3 regions of the Cohnella suwonensis genome follow, and region 1 is predicted to be linked to each of the others. Evidence: predicted binding sites of a transcription regulator. Region 1 holds the regulator's gene; each other region holds the start of a gene.
What was found. The regulator LexA, encoded in region 1, represses DNA repair genes until DNA is damaged. The targets are predictions, from matches to a motif close to CGAACATATGTTCG.
Positions count from the first base shown of each region.

Region 1 (3,278 bases):
ACAATGCCCTCGCTTCGCGGCGAACGGCCGCTTCCAGTTCTTCCTCGCTCACCCCCGCCGCTTCGGCGGCGATCCTGCACGTTTCTTTGAACGCTTCGCTTACGCTGCGATCGTCCCATAATAACGTATCGTCCAAATCGAAAAGCACGGCCTTAACCGTCATGCTGCCTTCTCCTCACTTTGCCTTGACTTCCCAGTCGATATGATGAAGCTCGGCGAACGCCTTGAGCCTTTGTTCCATGTCATGAATCGGAAAACGGTTCATCAGCTTCGAGAACACCCAATTGGCGCCCTTCACCGACTCGACGATCACGTATCCGGGCTGAATGGTGATTTTACGGATTTCGCCCGGACGAAGCGTCTTATAACCCGTGAATTTGCGCGTTTCGAGCGTATCGCGCGTCACGGACAAATAAGGCCGACGCAAGTAGTAGAATACGGCGAGAACGACGTAACAGCCGACAGTCAACCAGAACATCGTCGGATCTTGCATGAAGTCCTTCGACCAAGGCTGCGCGAGCGTCACGTACAGTACGATCAGCATGAGCAACATCACGGGAACGACATAGTTGCGCCCCTTGAATCGGTCGACTTGCGGTCCGCTCGAAGTAATACCCTTCTTGCCATCCTTCTTGCGGCGTTTGTTGATTTCTTTCGAATTTTTCGAGACCATGCGTTCCCACGAGCGGGACATAAGCTTCCTCCTTAGTGACCTTTCAATGCTTGATCGTCGAATCGTCGTCGACGACTTCGATACGATCCAGCTCCTGACGGAAATTTTGCTTGAAGATCGCAATGTATTGGCGACGGAGACTGTCGCGTTCGGCCATTTCGCTTTCATTTAAGCCTTCCTTTTTATTTTTACGGGATAGCTCATTGATTCGCGTGATCAGACGATCCATATCCATCGTATACTCGCTCCCTTCTTTTTATCTTCTCTACTTTGCCATTTCGCCGGAGCGATTGTCAAGAAAAGCGACCCGGTCGGACGACAAAGAACGGGAAATTCAAAAAAGACCGGCACACGCCGATCTTGTCAATATTCACAATATAAAGGAAATCGAATCGAATGGCTTGCGACGCCGGGTTCAGGGCAATATGCTCTCCGGCAGGATCAACTGCTGACCGACGTCGACTTGCGAAGACGTCAGCGCGTTGCGCTTCTGGATCTCGTGAACCGCTTTGCGCGTATCCATGCCATCTTTCTTATTGGCGTTCGCGATTCCCCATAGCGAGTCTCCGCTGTCGATGGAAACGACGACCTCGTGAGCTTGGACGGGAACGGACTCTCCGGAAGAAGCAAATACGCGTACGAGCGTAAAGCCGCTGAACAGCAGCAAGAAGGCGATCAGGAAAAAGAAGCCTCTGGCAATTCGCCAATTGAACGAAGAAGCTTTGCGTCTTGACGAAGACGTATAAACATAAGTAGAAGATTTATGATGAGATGAAGTTGCAGGAGCAGTCGATACCCAAGTATGTACCATTTCATTGTCCCCCAAACATTTGTTCTCGTTTGATCTGAAGTAATCGTAACACGAACATACGTGCCTGTCAACAAAATTTGGAACGTTTGTTCTGAAGAACGAATGTTTGTGCGAACTCCGGTTCTGTGCTATAATTTGTCATCATGAGCTCATACATAGGAGGGCTAGGCGTGTCCAAGATGTCCAATCGCCAGAATTCCATACTCGAATTCATTAAGAACGAAGTTCGCGACAAAGGTTATCCCCCTTCCGTCCGGGAGATCGGGGAAGCGGTAGGCCTCGCGTCCAGCTCCACCGTCCATGGCCATCTCGACCGCCTGGAGAAGAAAGGCCTCATCCGCCGAGACCCTACGAAGCCTCGCGCGATCGAGATTCTCGGAGACGAGGACGATGCGATCTACAAGATCTCCGCGTCCATCCGTCCGATCCCGCTCGTCGGCAAAGTCACGGCAGGCGTCCCCATTACCGCCCAGGAGAACATCGAGGAATATTATCCTCTTCCCGTCAGCATGGTCGGCGATCAGCCCGTCTTCATGTTGTCGGTCGTCGGCGAGAGCATGATCGAAGCCGGCATCCACGACGGCGACTACGTGATCGTCAGGCAGCAGCCGACGGCCACGAACGGCGATATCGTAGTGGCGATGACGGATGAGAACGAAGCGACCGTCAAGACGTTCTACAAGGAGCGCGACCACATTCGCCTCCAACCGGAGAACGCCAGCATGGAGCCGATCCGGCTTCCGAACGTCAGCATTCTTGGCAAGGTTATCGGCTTAATCCGTTCCGTTATGTAAAACAACGAACCCCGCCCCTTTCGCTTCGGCGAAGGGGGCGGGGTTTGCGTTATGAGGCGCGGAATTAAACGAATAGAGAACATGCGTTCCGACAACAGCACCTCACATCGTGGCACCAATGATATATGAACATACGTACCATTAGCAGTAGCGCCCGCAGTCAATAATGTGATCTTCGACCATCCACGGTACGTTTGCGGTGGTTGAGCACAATTATTGTGCGCAAGGCGTGCAGTTGAGGCTCGTTTGCGGTGGTTGAACCCATCGACAGCAAAAAGCCCCTTGTTCGCATCAATGCGAACAAGGGGCTAATATCGAAAAACGTCAATACATCGTCAAGTACTGGTCGCGTTCCCATTGGTGAACCTGCGTGCGGTACATATCCCACTCGATTTCCTTCAGCTCGTAGAAGTGGCTGAGCGCATGATCGCCGAGCGCTTCGCAGATGACGTCGTCGCGGAGCAGTTCCGCGAGCGCTTCTTTGAGGTTGATCGGCAAGCTCGGGATGCCCGCATCCATCCGTTCTTCTTCGCTCATCACGTAGATGTTGCGGTCGACGGGAGCCGGAATCGACATTTTGTTCGCGATGCCGTCGAGGCCCGCTTTCAGCATAACCGCAAGCGCCAAGTACGGGTTCGCCGCAGGATCCGGATTACGCACTTCGATGCGCGTGCTCAATCCGCGGGAAGCCGGGATGCGGATCATCGGACTGCGGTTGCTCGCCGACCAAGCAACGTAACAAGGAGCTTCGTAGCCCGGCACGAGACGTTTGTACGAGTTGACGGTCGGGTTCGTGATCGCCGCGATGCCGCGCGCGTGGCGCAGGACGCCTGCCATGTATTGACGGGCGACGGCGCTCAGGCCGAGCTTATCGTTCGCGTCGTAGAACGCGTTCTCGTTGCCGCGGAACAGCGACTGATGCGCGTGCATCCCGGAACCGTTCATGCCGAACAACGGTTTAGGCATGAACGTCGCGTGCAAGCCGTGCTGGCGGGCGATC
Region 1 covers NZ_JBHSMH010000005.1:141,500-144,777, forward strand. Annotated here, with positions in the region: gene ACFPPD_RS02800 (HAD family hydrolase) at 1-163, opposite strand, end outside; gene ACFPPD_RS02805 (hypothetical protein) at 176-694, opposite strand; gene ACFPPD_RS02810 (DUF896 domain-containing protein) at 717-908, opposite strand; gene ACFPPD_RS02815 (LysM peptidoglycan-binding domain-containing protein) at 1,089-1,484, opposite strand; gene lexA (transcriptional repressor LexA) at 1,655-2,278, shown strand; gene glnA (type I glutamate--ammonia ligase) at 2,603-3,278, opposite strand, start outside.

Region 2 (3,278 bases), on a different contig from region 1:
CCTTCTTGACGATGGTCTGCGGCGTTATGCCGTGTGCTTCGTTATACGCCAGCTGAATGCCGCGCCTACGGTCGGTCTCGCCGATCGCCCGCTCCATCGACTCGGTGATGCGGTCGCCGTACATGATGACCCGTCCGCCGGCGTTCCGGGCGGCGCGTCCGATCGTCTGGATGAGCGACCGTTCGGAACGAAGGAACCCTTCCTTGTCGGCGTCGAGAATGGCGACGAGCGACACCTCCGGCAAGTCGAGGCCTTCCCGGAGCAAGTTGATCCCGATCAGCACGTCGAACGTGCCGAGGCGAAGATCGCGCAAGATGGCCATCCGCTCCAACGTCTTGATATCGGAGTGAAGATAACGCACCTTGATGCCGACTTCCTTCATATAGTCGGTCAGGTCTTCGGACATCTTCTTCGTCAATGTCGTGACGAGTACCCTCTCGTCCTTCGCGATCCGGTCGCGAATCTCGCCGAGCAGGTCGTCGATCTGCCCCTTCGTCGGGCGCACCTCGATGATCGGATCGATGAGTCCGGTCGGGCGGATGATCTGCTCGACGACCGTCGGCGTCTGTTCGAGCTCGTAAGGGCCCGGCGTCGCCGAGACGAACACGAGCTGCTTCGCCTTCTCTTCGAATTCCTCGAAGCGGAGCGGCCGGTTGTCCTTGGCGGACGGCAAGCGGAAGCCGTGCTCGACGAGCACCGTCTTCCGCGCTTGGTCGCCGTTGTACATCGCCCGCAGCTGCGGCAAAGTCACGTGGGACTCGTCGATGACGATCAGGTAGTCGTCCGGGAAGAAGTCCATGAGCGTGTACGGAGTCGCCCCGCGCTCCCGGAACGTCATCGGCCCCGAGTAGTTCTCGATGCCGGAACAGAACCCCATCTCCGCCATCATCTCGAGGTCGTACCGAGTGCGTTGCTCGAGCCGCTGCGCTTCGAGCAGCTTGCCGGCGTCTCTCAGTTCGACGAGACGTTCCTCCAGCTCCCGCTCGATGTTGACGAGCGCTCTCTTCATCTTCTCCTCGCCCGTCACGAAGTGAGAGCCCGGGAAGATGACGACGTGATCGCGCACGCCCGTAATCTCGCCCGTGAGCACGTCGATCTCCGTGATCCGTTCGATCTCGTCGCCGAACATCTCGACGCGAATGGCCGAGTCCCCGCGCGAGACGGGGAAAATCTCGATGACGTCGCCGCGCACGCGGAACGTTCCCCGCACGAAGTTCAAGTCGTTGCGCTCGTATTGGATGTCGATCAGCTTATGCAAAATGTCGTTGCGCGACTTCTCCATGCCGACCCGCAGGCTAAGGCGCAAATCCCGGTACTCTTCCGGGGAACCGAGACCGTAGATGCACGAGACGCTCGCCACGATAATGACGTCGCGGCGTTCGAACAAGGAGGCCGTCGAGGAGTGGCGCATCTTATCGATCTCGTCGTTGATGCTGGAATCCTTCTCGATGTACGTGTCCGTGGAAGGGATATACGCTTCCGGCTGGTAGTAGTCGTAGTAGCTGACGAAGTATTCCACCGCGTTCTCCGGGAAAAATTCCTTGAACTCGCTGCACAGCTGCATCGCCAGCGTCTTGTTGTGCGCGATGATGAGCGTCGGCTTGTTCACCTTGGCGATCGTCTGCGCGATCGTGAACGTCTTGCCCGTGCCCGTCGCTCCGAGCAGCGTCTGAAATCTCTTTCCGTTGACGATGCCTTCCGCCAATTGGCCGATCGCCGAAGGTTGATCCCCCGACGGTGTATATTCCGAGACGAGCTTGAACGTATTGTTTTCCGGTTCCAACACTGCCGTCATCTCCCTATCCCCTCCCGATTCGTTCTTTCATAAGGTACTCTATCGTCATGATTCGCGTTTATCCGAATGTGTGTTCCCATACTCCGATATTATAGCCTTTTCCTTCCTTATCGTCAAAAAAAGTCCGCCGACAACCCGCTTCGGATTTCTGGTATGATGAGGGAAAACGGAAACCAGCTGGGAGCGTGAAGCATGGGTTTGTTCGATTTCATTAAAGGCCAGTTCATCGAGGTGATCGAATGGCTGGATGACCGAGGCATCATCGTCTACCGGTTCCCCGCGTACGATAACGCGATCAAGATGGGAGCCAAGCTGATCGTGCGTGAATCCCAAGCGGCGATCTTCGTGAACGAGGGGCAGCTCGCCGACGTGTTCGGTCCGGGCACGCATACGCTCCAAACCCAGAATCTGCCGGTGCTTACCGCGCTCAATTCGTGGAAGCACGGCTTTAATTCCCCGTTCAAATCGGATGTTTACTTCGTCAGCACGGCGAACTTCACCGATCTGAAATGGGGCACGACGAATCCGGTCATCATGCGCGATCCCGAATTCGGCATGATCCGCATGCGCGGATTCGGCACTTACGCGGTCAAGGTCGGGGATCCCGCGTTGTTCTTGAAGGAAATCTTCGGCACGAAGCAAGAGCTGACGACGGCCGCGATTACCGGCTACTTGAAATCGATCATCGTATCGGGCCTCAGCGACCTGCTCGGTGAAGCCAAAATTCCGGTCGCCGACTTGGCCAGCTCCTACGACGAACTCGGACAGCTGGCGATCGGCCGGCTGCAGCCGCGCTTCGCCGCGCTCGGACTTACTCTGTCGGGCGTGACGATCGAGAACATCTCGCTTCCGGAGGAAGTCGAAAAGATGATCGACAGACGGTCGTCGATGAATATCGCCGGCAACCTCGACCAATATATGAAGTTCCAGACGGCCGAAGCGATCCGCGACGCGGCGAACCAACCGGACGGCGGCATCGCGGGAACCGGCGCGGGTCTCGGCGCGGGCATGGCGATGGGGCAAATGATGTCGCAAATGATGAACCAGACGGCGGCGCGCGCGGCGGACCCGCAACAAACGCAACCTCCGCAACAAATGCCCGCGGCGCAACCGGCGTCACCGTCGAATGCCGGAGCGGGGCCGTCTGCCGGCAAAAAATTTTGCTCCGAGTGCGGCGGCAAGCTCACGGAGAACGCGAAGTTCTGCTCCGAATGCGGCAGCAAAATCTGACGAAGGAGTCCGATCCCATGACGAACGAGACCGGCGCCGCGGCGGCGGCCATCCGTTTTCCTTGCGCGGCTTGCGGGGGAGCTATGGCCTTCGATACGGAAAGCCAGAACCTGAAATGCCAATACTGCGGCGACGAGCAGCAGATCGACAGCGTCGCCGGCGAGCAGAAGGAGCACGCCTTCGACGACGCGAACGAGGACCTCGACGCCCTGCACGATTGGGGTACGGCGCAGCGGGCCGTCCATTGCGAAGC
Region 2 covers NZ_JBHSMH010000041.1:201,360-204,637, reverse strand. Annotated here, with positions in the region: gene uvrB (excinuclease ABC subunit UvrB) at 1-1,795, opposite strand, end outside; gene ACFPPD_RS13640 (SPFH domain-containing protein) at 1,988-3,025, shown strand; gene ACFPPD_RS13635 (TFIIB-type zinc ribbon-containing protein) at 3,043-3,278, shown strand, end outside.
Region 2: the regulator LexA is predicted to act here: its motif matches at 1,859-1,872, upstream of uvrB (excinuclease ABC subunit UvrB).

Region 3 (3,278 bases), on a different contig from region 1:
CCAAATAATAAGGAATGCCGTAATCGCCGAACACGGTGGCGAGCAAGTCGGCGTAGTCGTCCATTTTCCTGACGAACACCGCCATATCGCGCCAGCGCCCGCCCTGCTCCTTGACGCGCGACAGCATGTCGCGGGCGACGGCTTCCGCCTCCGCCCGGCGGTTCGCCGACGCGTGCAAGGAGAGACCGAAGCCCGACGATCCCGGCCGAGGTCCGGCGGATTCGTCCCAGCGCCGGCGATTGCTCCAATGGCGATCCAAGAAGGCTAGCGCCTCGTTATTCGAGAATCGGGGACCCGCGCCCCCGGCTTCGGAGGACAACTCGACGGCCGCTTCGATGCCGGCTCCCGTCGCTTCCGCCATTTCGCATAGCTGCGCGGACGTCTCCGCGGTCGGATGGAACAATTCCAGTTCGTCCGGTCTTTCCCCCGCTGCATAAAATCGGTCCAAGCAAAGCGCGACGCTCACCCGAGGCGCTTTGCGCAGAAGCGCTTCGACGACGTCGAATTCGGTCGGCGTAAAGCCGTGGAATCCGTCGACCCAGATTTCCGCGCCTTCGAGGAACGGCGCCGTCGCCGCTCCTTTGGCTAGCCAGCCGAGCATGTCCTCCCCGTCCAGCCAGTGGCCGGACAATTCCTTCTCCATGTCCGCGTAGACGAGCGACAAGTCGTGCAGCTTGTCCGCGAGCAACGCCGCCCGCGGGTCGCCGGAAGCCCGGCGGGCCGCCGCGGCCGCTTGATCGGCCAGCTTCGGGCTGTCGATGCCGTAACGCTTCATCTCCGTCAGCAGCCCGTTGATTCCCGTAATCAAGCCGTTCTCGGACTTGCCTCCCCGGTACAGGCGCAAACTTTCCCGGCGCGCCTCCAGAACTTTATGTAAGAGCATCGCTTTGCCGTTGTCGTGGATCGGCACGACGGCGGCGCCGCCGGTTTCCTGCATGACCCGGAAAGCGAGCCTGCGGAAGCTTAGCACCTGCGCCCTCATGAAGCCCGTCATTCCGGGCGTCGTCGCCATCGCGTATTCGGCTTGGAACGTCGCCTGCTCGGGAACGAGCAGCACGAGCGGAGGTCCGAGCGGGTCCCGTCGGATCTTCTCCCTGATTTCGTCCAATACGAATGTCGTCTTTCCGCTGCCCGAACGGCCCGTGATCAGCCTGAGCGACATGGAGCGCACCTCCTTCTGAATCTATCTTTTCCGACGAAAATCTCAACTTTTCCATTGTATCATAGGCGCCCCTTAGGCGCACAGGCGTTCGCTCAAACGACACAAATTGGATAAGGCGACGAATAAAAGAAGCTCGAGGGCTACTATGGCTAACGAAAAAGCCAAACAACCTGCAAATATGCAGGTTGTTTGGCTCGTATATTCAACGTTCAAGGACAACCTGCAAATATGCAGGTTGTTTACGGCTTTTCCAGCAAAACAGTCCATTTCGACTCAGCAAACTGCATTTTTGCAGGTTGAGTCGTTTTGACGATTTTTCACCGAATAAACTGCACTTTTGCAGGTTGTCGGAATTGATGCGCTTTGCTTTACGAAATATTCATATACCACTTCGTGCCGTCGTCGTACTTGAAGATAGCTGCGTCCGACCATAGCTCGACGTAAGCGACGTGTTTCCAGCGGCGCCGGAAATCCAAATCGTTCTTCAGAAGTCTCATCCGGCTGTCGAACCGGCTTCGGCTGCTCGGCGCCTTGGCCCGGTTATCGAGCGGCACCGCCCTTTTGCCGAACAAGATGACCTCGTTCACCATGCTACATCCCTCCCGTTTCCTTGCCTATGATCTAAAAGTAATCCGAAGGCGTTAGGAATGTTACCGGAGAGGGATGAAATTCCTTTGCCGAACGCTAACATTTTCTTAACGATTTGCCGTTCTTACAATTCTTTGCGGCTGCGAACCTCGAAAATGCCGAATTTCAAGTAATGGCCTTCTTCCACGCCGGCGAGCATCGGATGGTCTTTGCCCGCCCCGCGCCACTCGACGCGGCGGATAATCTTGCCTGCGTCTTTCGCCGCTTCCTGGATCGTCTCGAGGAACAGCTCCGGCCGAACGTGGTAGGAGCAGCTCGCGGTCACGAGATATCCGCCCTCGTTCAGCAGCTTCATCGCCTGCAGGTTGATATCCTTATACCCGCGGCAAGCGGCTTCGACCGCTCTCTTCGTCTTGGCGAAAGCCGGCGGATCGAGAATGATGACGTCCCACGTCCGTCCTTCGGAACCGAGCGGCTTGGACGTGTCCACCTTGGCGCCCGACGCCTTGGCGTTCGCCCTCGCTTGGCGTTCGTCGCGTCCCGAAACCTGGCCTCGCAAATATTCGAACGCGTCCGCCGCGACGAATTCGACGCGGTCGGTAAAGCCGTTGATCGCGACGTTATGGCGGGCCGTCTCCAAAGCGTGCTCGGAGATGTCGAGGCACGTCACCTTCTTCGCCCCGTAATCGCATGCGTGCAACGTGAAGCTTCCCGTATGGGCGAAGCACTCTAGCACGGTCGCGCCGTCCCAATAAGGGAACGTGACCAAGCCGCCGTTAGCGTTCACCGGCACCTTCGCCATCCCGCCTTCCGCCGTCTCTCGTTCCTCGAGCTTGATGCCGCTGCGCGCTCCCCAGCCTTTGATCAGCGGGGCGATGGACGCCCGGTTTTCCCGTTGGTCGAAGAAGTAGCCGGTCTTCTGTCCGCCTACGATATCGACTTGCACTTTGAGCCCGTTCTCCTCGATCTCGATATGCCGAGGACATTCCCCGTACAGGACGCCCGTCCGTTCTTCCAGCCCTTCCAGCACGCGGACGCCGACGTCGCTCCGCTCGTAGACGCCTTGCGGGGAGAACACTTCTATCAACGCTTCGAGCCACGCTTCCTTGGCGTTTTCCATGCCTAACGTCAGCACTTGGACGACCAAGACGTTCCCGAACCGGTCGACGACGAGGCCAGGAACGAAATCCGCTTCCCCGTACACGAGACGGCACGAGACGCTATCCCCCAGAAACCGGGTACGATGGACGGCCGCGCGTTCGAAACGCCGCTTGAAAAATTCGGCATCCATCTTCTCCAGCGGCTCGTACGACACGAGCCGCACGGTCATCTGGGAGGCCGGATTCCAATACCCCGTCCCCAAATACAGCCCGCGGTGATCTCTCACTTCCACGAGATCGCCCGGCGTCGCCTCGCCTTCCGTCTTCGCGATTTCGCTCGCGTATATCCAAGGATGGCCTTCCTCCAACCGAGGCCGCCTTCCTTTGTTCAACCATACCGCCGCTTGATTACCCATTCGCCGTCCACT
Region 3 covers NZ_JBHSMH010000001.1:7,051-10,328, reverse strand. Annotated here, with positions in the region: gene addB (helicase-exonuclease AddAB subunit AddB) at 1-1,162, opposite strand, end outside; gene ACFPPD_RS00055 (hypothetical protein) at 1,531-1,752, opposite strand; gene ACFPPD_RS00050 (class I SAM-dependent rRNA methyltransferase) at 1,875-3,266, opposite strand.
Region 3: the regulator LexA is predicted to act here: its motif matches at 1,240-1,253, upstream of addB (helicase-exonuclease AddAB subunit AddB).